Regions from separate parts of the Streptomyces sp. NPDC054765 genome, predicted to be linked through region 2. Evidence: riboswitches for the same ligand, from Rfam matches in the RefSeq annotation. Region 2 holds a riboswitch; the other holds the start of a gene.
The links. A riboswitch is a leader RNA that binds a small molecule or an ion and turns the genes downstream of it on or off. The one in region 2 is predicted to bind S-adenosylmethionine.

Region 1 (4,404 bases), on a different contig from region 2:
ATATGCGTTCGGCACACGCGGGGCGATATGCGGAGGGGGATCACCCCAATGGTATCTCCTTTCACAACATGGAATTGCCCCGTCCGCTTTCTGGCGGACGGGGCAATTCCAGTCAAGCAGGAGAAGAGATGGCGGAAAATCAGCAGCCGCCGGCCACCGCGGGAATGATCGAGACGCCCGCGCCGTCCGGGGTCGGCGTCTCCAGGCCCTGCTCGAAGCGCACATCGTCGTCATTGACGTACACATTCACGAAGCGGCGCAGCTTGCCGGCGTCGTCCAGCACCCGGGCCGCGATGCCCTGGTGGTTCTGCTCCAGGTCGGCGATCACCTCGGAGAGGGTCGCGCCCTCGGCGGGGACCTCGGCCTGGCCGCCGGTGTAGGTGCGGAGGATGGTGGGGATGCGGACCTTGACGCTCATGGTTCTGCCTTCCGGTGGTGCGGACTACGAGTTCGGGGGCCTGCGGCGCGGCCTCGTCCGGGGACGGGCCGGCGGCCTCAGCGGGCCAGGCCGGCCGCGCGGAACGCCTCCAGGTCGGGACGGATCGTGGCCGTGGGGCCGGAGGTCGGCGCGACCGCGTCCAGGGTCTTGAGGCCGTCACCGGTGTTGAGGACGACGGTGGTCAGGGACGGGTCGAGGAGGCCCTCCTCGATGAGCTTCCTGGTCACGCCGACGGTCACCCCGCCCGCGGTCTCCGCGAAGACCCCTTCCGTCCGGGCCAGCAGCTTGATCGCGTCGACGACCTGCTCGTCGTTGACGTCCTCGACCGCGCCACCGGTACGCCGGGCGATGTCGAGGACATACGGACCGTCGGCGGGGTTGCCGATCGCCAGCGACTTGGCGATGGTCTTCGGCTTCTGCGGGCGCACCACGTCGTGCCCGGCCTTGAAGGCCGTGGAGACCGGCGAGCAGCCCTCCGCCTGGGCGCCGAAGATCTTGTACGGCCGGTCCTCGACCAGGCCGAGGGCGATCAGCTCCTTGAGCCCCTTGTCGATCTTCGTCAGCTGCGAGCCGGACGCGACCGGGATGACGATCTGGTCCGGGACCCGCCAGCCCAGCTGCTCGCAGATCTCGTACGCGAGGGTCTTGGAACCCTCGCCGTAGTACGGACGCAGATTGACGTTGACGAAGCCCCAGCCCTCGCCCAGCGGGTCGCCGATGAGCTCCGAGCAGAAGCGGTTGACGTCGTCGTAGTTGCCCTCGATGCCGACCAGGTCGCCGCCGTAGACCGCGGCCATGACGACCTTGCCGGCCTCCAGGTCGTGCGGGATGAACACGCAGGACTGGAAACCGGCGCGGCGGGCCGCGGCGCCGACCGCACCGGCGAGGTTGCCGGTGGAGGAACAGGACAAGGTGGTGAAGCCGAAGGCGCGGGCGGCCTCGACGGCGATCGCCACGACGCGGTCCTTGAAGGAGTGCGTCGGGTTGCCGGAGTCGTCCTTGACGTACAGCCCGCCGGTGACGCCCAGCTCGGCGGCGAGCCGGTCGGCCTTGACGAGCTTGGTGCAGCCGGGGTTGAGGTTGGGCTTGTCGGCCACGTCGGCGGGGACGGGCAGCAGCGGGGCGTAGCGCCAGATGTTGTCCGGACCGGCCTCGATCTGCTTCCGCAGGCCCTCGGGGTCGCCACTCGGCAGGTCGTAGGCGACTTCGAGCGGCCCGAAACATTCCTGGCACGCGAAGATCGGGCCGAGCGGGAATCGCTGTCCGCACTCGCGGCACGACAGCGCGGCGGCGGGACCCAGAGCGACGGTGGGGGTGTTTTCGGTGACTTGCACAGCCATGGAGGCGAGGCCCTTTCTCCTCATCTTCCTCGCGACGCACCTCGTCACGAGACGGATTTGGCACCTTCCCTAGCCGGGAGCCTCGCGCGCGGGACGTCAGCGTCCTTGCGGCAAGACCGGCTGGAGGGTTGCCGGGGCTTCAACGGGCCGTATCCCTCTGCCCCTCTGGATGAGCGGTATGGCGCTGGGCCTCGACCCAGGCGTTTATGGCGCGGCGACCCCGACATGCGACGGCCATCCGCGTTGTTCAAGACTGTAACCGACTGCACTGACGGTTGAGATAGTCGTCCGAACCGCGAGATGGATCACAAGGCCGCCGATCCGGCGGCGACCGAGGAGTCGTAGACGTGCTGGAAGAGGTGCAGCGCTGGCTGAGCGGCCGCTCCTGGTCGGCCGCGGACCGCCCACTGGGACAGCTGCTGGAGGCCAAGCGCCAGACGGGCCGTACGGTCAGCGTCGTACTGCCGGCGCTCGACGAGGAGGCCACCGTCGGCGCCATCGTGACGACGATCCGTGACGCCCTGATGACGGACGCGGCGCCGCTGGTGGACGAGCTGGTGGTGCTGGACTCCGGCTCCACCGACCGCACCGCCGAGGTCGCGTCGGCGGCCGGCGCCCGGGTCGTGCACCGCGACACCGTCCTGCCGCGGCTGCCCGCCCTCCCCGGCAAGGGCGAGGTGCTGTGGCGTTCCCTCCTGGCCACCACCGGCGACATCATCTGCTTCATCGACGCCGACCTGCGCGAATTCGACGCCGCCTTCGTCTCCGGGATCGTCGGCCCGCTGCTGACCGACCCGGACCTCCAGTTCGTGAAGGCGATGTACGACCGTCCCCTGGAGACCGGCGCCGAGGGCTCCGGGGCCGGCCAGGGCGGCCGGGTGACGGAGCTGGTGGCCCGCCCCCTCCTCAATCTCCACTGGCCGCAGCTGGCCGGCTTCGTCCAGCCCCTGGGCGGCGAGTACGCGGCCCGCCGCTCCCTGCTGGAGCAGCTCCCCTTCCCCGTCGGCTACGGCGTCGAGCTCGGCCTGCTCGTCGACGCCCTGCACACCGTCGGCCTCGACGCGCTGGCCCAGGTGGACGTCGGCGTCCGCAAACACCGCCATCAGGACGGCCAGGCCCTGGGCCGGATGGCCGCCGCGATCTACCGCACCGCCCAACTACGCCTGACCCGCGGCCACTTGGTGCGGCCCCGGCTCACCCAGTTCGACCGCGGCGAGCAGGGCTTCGTCCCCCGCACCACGGACGTGGACACCGAGGAGCGCCCGCCGATGGCCGAAATCCCGGAGTACGCGGCGCGACGGGCGGCGTGAGCACCCGCGCGGCGTGAGGGCTCAGGCGTCGAAGTCGTACTCCAGCACGTAGGCCGACGAGTCGAGGATCATCTCGTTGGCCTCTACCGTGTGACCGTCCGCGGTCATGGCCGTGCGGCTGATGAGAAGAACGGGCGTGCCCGCCGGGAGGCTCAGCCGGTCGGCCTCCTCCGACGCCGGCATGCGCGAGCGCACCTCTTCCCGGAAACGGGCGGGAGCCGCGCCCAGCTCCGCGAGGCGGGCGTACGTCCCACCGGCCCCGGTGTCCGGCTGCGTGATCGCCGAGCCCGCGACAAGGGCGGCGGGGAGGTAGGAGGTGGAGAGGAGCACCGGCTTGCCGTCGAGCACGAACCGGCGGCGCCGGACGGTGACGGCGTCTCCGGGTGCGATGCCCAACCACGCCGCGACGTCGCCGGATGCCTGCTCCTCGTCGACAGTGACTGTATCCACCACCAGATCGCGCTCGGCGACGTCGGCCGCCCAAACCGACCGCCCTTGACCCCACTGCTCCCGAGCCAGACGCGGAACACCGCGGCGCCGGATCGGCTGGAAGTCCCGCACGAACACACCGGCGCCCTTGCGGGCCTCGGCGAGCCCCTCGGAGGTGAGAACGCCGAGGGCCTGACGTGCCGTCATCCGGGCCACTCCGTGCCGGTCCATCAGGTCATTCTCTCCGGGCAGCCGGTCACCAGGCCGGAACTCCCCTGCCGCGATCGCCTGCTTCAGCGCGTCAGCGATCCTGCGGTACTTGGGCGACGAGCCCTCCTGTGCGGCCATGGCGACGCTTCCCTCCTGGCGATCTCCAGACATCCTAGAGATCTGTTCGAGTGCAACGGCGCCTCCCCCGGAACCCGACTTCTCCAGAGAAGCAATTGACGCTACGCGCTCACTTCGCTTCAATGAGTAGCGATCCAACTTCTCTAGAGAACTGGAGTCGCCATGACGCCTCCTGCGCGTCCACGCCTGCTTCCCTGGTCAAGCCCGGAGGGAAAGCCGTGCTATCTCCTCTCCGAGGGGGACGGCCCCGTCACCCGGCAGGCGAATGCCGTTGAACAGGCCCAGCTCGCATCCGGCGAAATCCTCCTGAGGCACGCCCGTGCCCTCCTCCGCGGCAGCCCGACCACGGCACCCGAACTTCACTTCCTGGCCTGCTGTTTGACGGATGCGCTCGACGACTCGTTGCGTATCAACCGCAGCCGGGGCGACCGTCTCGGCTGCGGGCACCCGCAACCCGCCGGGGGTGAGCCGTCGTGGCCGGTCGACGCATTCCCACCAGGAGACGGCTGAGGAGCCCACCCGGACCCACGCCTCTTGG
Region 2 (4,404 bases):
GGCCTGGCTGGTCGCGTACTTCGTGATGCTGATCGGTGGCGGCAACGACCTGTGGGCCACCCACTTCCACCTGTCGCTCAACTCGCTCACCTGGTTCGTCCGGATCGGCTTCTTCGTCCTTCCGGTGCTGTCCTTCATCGCCACCAGGCGGATCTGCCTGGGTCTGCAGCGGCGGGACAAGGACAAGGTGCTGCACGGACGCGAGTCCGGCATCATCAAGCGCCTGCCGCACGGTGAGTTCATCGAGGTCCACGAGCCGCTCGACCAGGAGCAGCTGCACGTCCTCACCCAGCACGAGCAGCCCGCGCCGCTCGAACTCGGCCCGGCGGTCGACGAGAACGGCGTGGAGCGCAAGCTCTCGCGTGCACAGAAGCTGCGGGCCAAGCTCTCCAAGAGCTACTACGGCGAGGACAACGTCATCGCCAAGCCCACGGCCGAGGAGTACAAGGAGATCACCAGCGGCCACGGCCACCACTGATCACCGCGGCGCCTCGTAGCGCACCGTAGCCAGTACGCCACCCAGAGGGCCCCGTCCTTCCCCATCCGCTCGACTCCGCTTCGAGCAGGGGATACCCCATCCGGACGGGGCCCTCCGGCATGCCCGGGGCTCGATAGGGTGGCGGCACAAGCAGGAGAGAAACCAGGAGTGTGGACCATGAACGTTGTGACCCCGGTCGGCGGCGACAGCGTGGCGGCCCACACCTGGCCGGGCGTCCTCAACGCCCTGCTCGACGGTCGTGACCTCACCGCGGACGACACCGCATGGGCGATGGACAAGATCATGCGGGGCGAGGCCGGCGACGCCCAGATCGCCGGCTTCGCGGTGGCGCTGCGGGCCAAGGGCGAGACCGTCGCGGAGATCTCCGGACTGGTGCGCACGATGTACGCGCACGCCCGGCTGATCGAGGTGCCCGGACCGAGCGTGGACATCGTCGGCACCGGCGGCGACGGCGCCAAGACCGTCAATATCTCCACGATGTCCTCGATCGTCGTGGCCGGCACCGGCGCCAGGGTCGTCAAGCACGGCAACCGCGCGGCGTCCTCCGCCAGCGGTGCTTCCGATGTGCTGGAGAAACTCGGCGTCAATCTCGACCTCAGCCCGCAGCGGGTCACCGAGGTCGCCCGGGAAGCGGGCATCACCTTCTGCTTCGCGGTGAAGTTCCACCCCTCGCTGCGGCACGTCGCCAATGCCCGCGGCCAGCTCGGCATCCGGACCACCTTCAACGTGCTGGGGCCGCTGACCAACCCGGCGCGGGTCCGCGCCCAGGCGACCGGCGTCGCGGACGCCCGGATGGCGCCGATCCTGGCCGGGGTGCTCGCCGAGCGCGGCTCCTCCGCGCTGGTCTTCCGCGGCGACGACGGCCTGGACGAGCTGACCACGACCGCGACCTCCCGGGTCTGGATCGTCCGGGACGGCACCGTGCGCGAGGAGTCCTTCGACCCGCGGGACGTCGGAATCCCGCTGGTGCCGGTGGAGGCGCTGCGCGGTGCGGATGCCTCGTACAACGCGGAGGTGGCCCGCCGGGTGCTGGACGGGGAGACCGGCCCGGTGCGCGACGCGGTGCTGCTGAACTCCGCGGCGGCGCTGGTCGCGCTGGAGCCCGCCGACACCTCGCTGGCGGAACAGCTCCGGGCCGGTATCGACAAGGCCGCCGCCTCGATCGACTCCGGGGCGGCCCGGCAGGCACTGGAGCGCTGGGTGACCGCCAGCAACAGCTGAGCGCGCGGTGACGCAGCGTGTGACGCAAGCCCCGGTCCGGTATGCGGACCGGGGCTTGCGCGCGGGTGCCCGTGTGGCATGATTCTGCGCAGGTCACGAGTGACAGCGATGCAGGCCCCGGCCCGCTGTCCGGCAACCCTCCTTCCGTGGCGGGGTGCCCCGGGTGATGACCAGGCCGCAGGCAGCGAGGTCTGCGGCAAGCGCGGATCCCTCGCCAGGGATCCTGGTCCCCGAGGGAGAACTTCCGTGAATCAGCGAATGCGATAGGGCTCGACGGCCCCTTTTCCGCATCCCTTTTTCCTTTTCCGCTGCGATGCCGAGCGGCGCATGTCCGCGCCCCGTCCGCAGCGAATTCGCTTACCTCTTACGGGAGTTCGCCATGTCTGTTTCCGCCGTTGCCGTCGACCGTTCCGTGTGTGCCCCGCTGCCGGTTCTCGGCCGGGACGTCCGGGTCCCGCTCGTGACCGGCGGCGAGGTCGACTACGCCGCGCTGGACTACGCCGCCAGCGCGCCCGCGCTGCAGCGGGTCTGGGACGACGTGGCGGCCTACGCCCCGTACTACGGCAGCGTGCACCGCGGTGCCGGGTACCTCTCGCAGCTGTCCACCGACCTCTTCGAGAACAGCCGCCGGACGATCGCGGAGTTCCTCGGCTGCGGGGCCGAGGACCAGGTCGTCTTCACCCGTTCCACCACCGACTCGCTGAACCTGCTGGCCTCCGCACTCCCGGCGGGCACCCGGGTGTTCGTCTTCGAGACCGAGCATCATGCCTCGCTGCTGCCATGGGAGCAGCGCGCGGACGTCGCGGTGACGTACCTCGATGCCCCGCGCACCCCGCAGCAGGCGGTGGACATCCTGGAGAAGGCGCTGGCCGGACCGGGGGCACCCGCAGCGGTAGCCGGGGGAGAGCCGTACGGGCCGGCGCTGGTCTGTGTGACCGGGGCGTCGAACGTGACCGGTGAGCTGTGGCCGGTGCGGGAGCTGGCGGCCGCCGCGCATGCGCACGGCGCGCGGATCGTGCTGGACGCCGCGCAGCTCGTCCCGCACCACCCCGTGGACATCGCGGACCTGGGCGTCGACTGGGTCGCCTTCTCCGGGCACAAGCTGTACGCGCCGTTCGGCGCCGGAGTGCTGGCCGGCCGCGCCGACTGGCTGCAGGACGCCGCCCCGTATCTGGCCGGCGGCGGCGCCAGCCGCAAGGTCTCCCGGCGGACCGACGGCGGTGTGGACGTCGAGTGGCACACCACCGCCGCCCGGCACGAGGCCGGTTCGCCGAACGTCATCGGCGCCTACGCGATCGCCTCGGCCTGCCAGGCGCTGACCGAGGCCGGATTCGAGGGCCTGGCCGCCCGCGAGCAGGCGCTGATCGCCCGGGTCCGGGAAGGCCTGTCCGAGGTGCCCGAGGTGAACGTGCTCTCGCTCTTCGGCGAGGGCGCGGCACGCGTGGGCGTCCTCTCCTTCGTCGTCGAGGGCTGGAACAGTTCGCACTTCGCCGCGGCGCTGTCGGCGGAGTACGGCATCGGCGTCCGCGACGGACTGTTCTGCGCGCACCCGCTCGTCCGGACCCTGCTGGGCAGCGAGCCGCAGGACCCGGGGGAGTGCGGCGCCCCGGAGGCGGCGCCCGGCGAGAGGTCACTGAACGCCATCCGGGTCAGCTTCGGCGCCGGCACCCCCGACGAACACGTCGAACGTTTTGTGCGGGCCGTCAAGGAACTGGTGGCGAACGGCGCACGCTGGAACTACCACACTGAGGACGGCCGTTGCGTTCCCGCGCGTAGCGCGGGGTGATTCCCACGTTTTTGGCTTTCCCGCCGTGGGGGTTGTTCGCCGTTGCGCCTGGCGGCGGGCGGGGTCCGCTGCGCGGGGCTGTTGGGGTGCGGTGACGGGTCGGAGTGGGTGGGGAGGAAGGTTGGTGGGGGTGCACGTGGGTGGTCTGGTGCTCCTCGTGGATCACATGGAAGGGGTCCTATCGGTGGCCCGCCCCCACTTTCGTTCACTTATCCACTCACGGGAGGGGACGGGCCGGAGGGGTCTGGTGTGGGGACGTAAAGCGAAGCAGTCCCCACACCAGACCCCTCCGGCCCGTCACCGCACCCACAGCCCCGCGCAGCGGACCCGGCCCGCCGCAGGCGCAACGGCGACAAACCCCCACGGCGGGAAAGCCAAAAACGTGGGAAGAAAAAGGGCTACGCGTCGAGCCCAATCGCAAAGGCCGCCTCGAGGTCGTGCTGGGAGTACGTGCGGAACGCGATATGCGTCTCCGTGGCCGTGACGCCCGGCACCTTGCTGATCCGGCCGGGGATGACCTCCGCGAGGTCATCGTGGGCGGCCACCCGCACCATCGCGATCAGGTCGTGGGCCCCGGTGACCGAGTAGACCTCGCTGACCCCTTCCAGCGCGGCGATCTTCTCGGCGATCTCCGGGATCTGGTCCACGTTGGTCTTGATGAGCACGATCGACGTGATCACGGCTGGCTCTCTTTCTCGGTCACCCGGTCATCTCCCCTGGTGGCCCCCACACTATCCCTCCGGTAGCGGGCCCAGGCGTACAGGAAGCCGAGCGCGAAGCCGACGACATGGGCGAGGTAGGCGACACCGGGGCCGCGGGGGTCGTCCTGCGCGGCGTGCCACTGCAGGAAGAACCAGAAGAGCAGCACGATCCAGGCGGGAAAGCGCAGCGGCAGGAA

Region 1: it holds a riboswitch for S-adenosylmethionine, as region 2 does, so the genes downstream of both, thrC (threonine synthase) here and ACWGJY_RS30745 (aminotransferase class V-fold PLP-dependent enzyme) in region 2, are expected to answer to the same signal.

What each region holds. Positions count from the first base shown of each region.
Region 1 covers NZ_JBSHBP010000037.1:48,309-52,712, reverse strand. The annotation lists gene ACWGJY_RS22875 (MoaD/ThiS family protein) at 140-418, opposite strand; gene thrC (threonine synthase) at 496-1,779, opposite strand; SAM riboswitch class I at 1,797-1,955, opposite strand; gene ACWGJY_RS22865 (glucosyl-3-phosphoglycerate synthase) at 2,127-3,089, shown strand; gene ACWGJY_RS22860 (GntR family transcriptional regulator) at 3,111-3,866, opposite strand.
Region 2 covers NZ_JBSHBP010000067.1:6,681-11,084, forward strand. The annotation lists gene qcrB (cytochrome bc1 complex cytochrome b subunit) at 1-478, shown strand, start outside; gene trpD (anthranilate phosphoribosyltransferase) at 656-1,720, shown strand; SAM riboswitch class IV at 1,812-1,929, shown strand; gene ACWGJY_RS30745 (aminotransferase class V-fold PLP-dependent enzyme) at 2,100-3,506, shown strand; gene ACWGJY_RS30750 (Lrp/AsnC family transcriptional regulator) at 3,905-4,186, opposite strand; gene ACWGJY_RS30755 (rhomboid family intramembrane serine protease) at 4,183-4,404, opposite strand, start outside.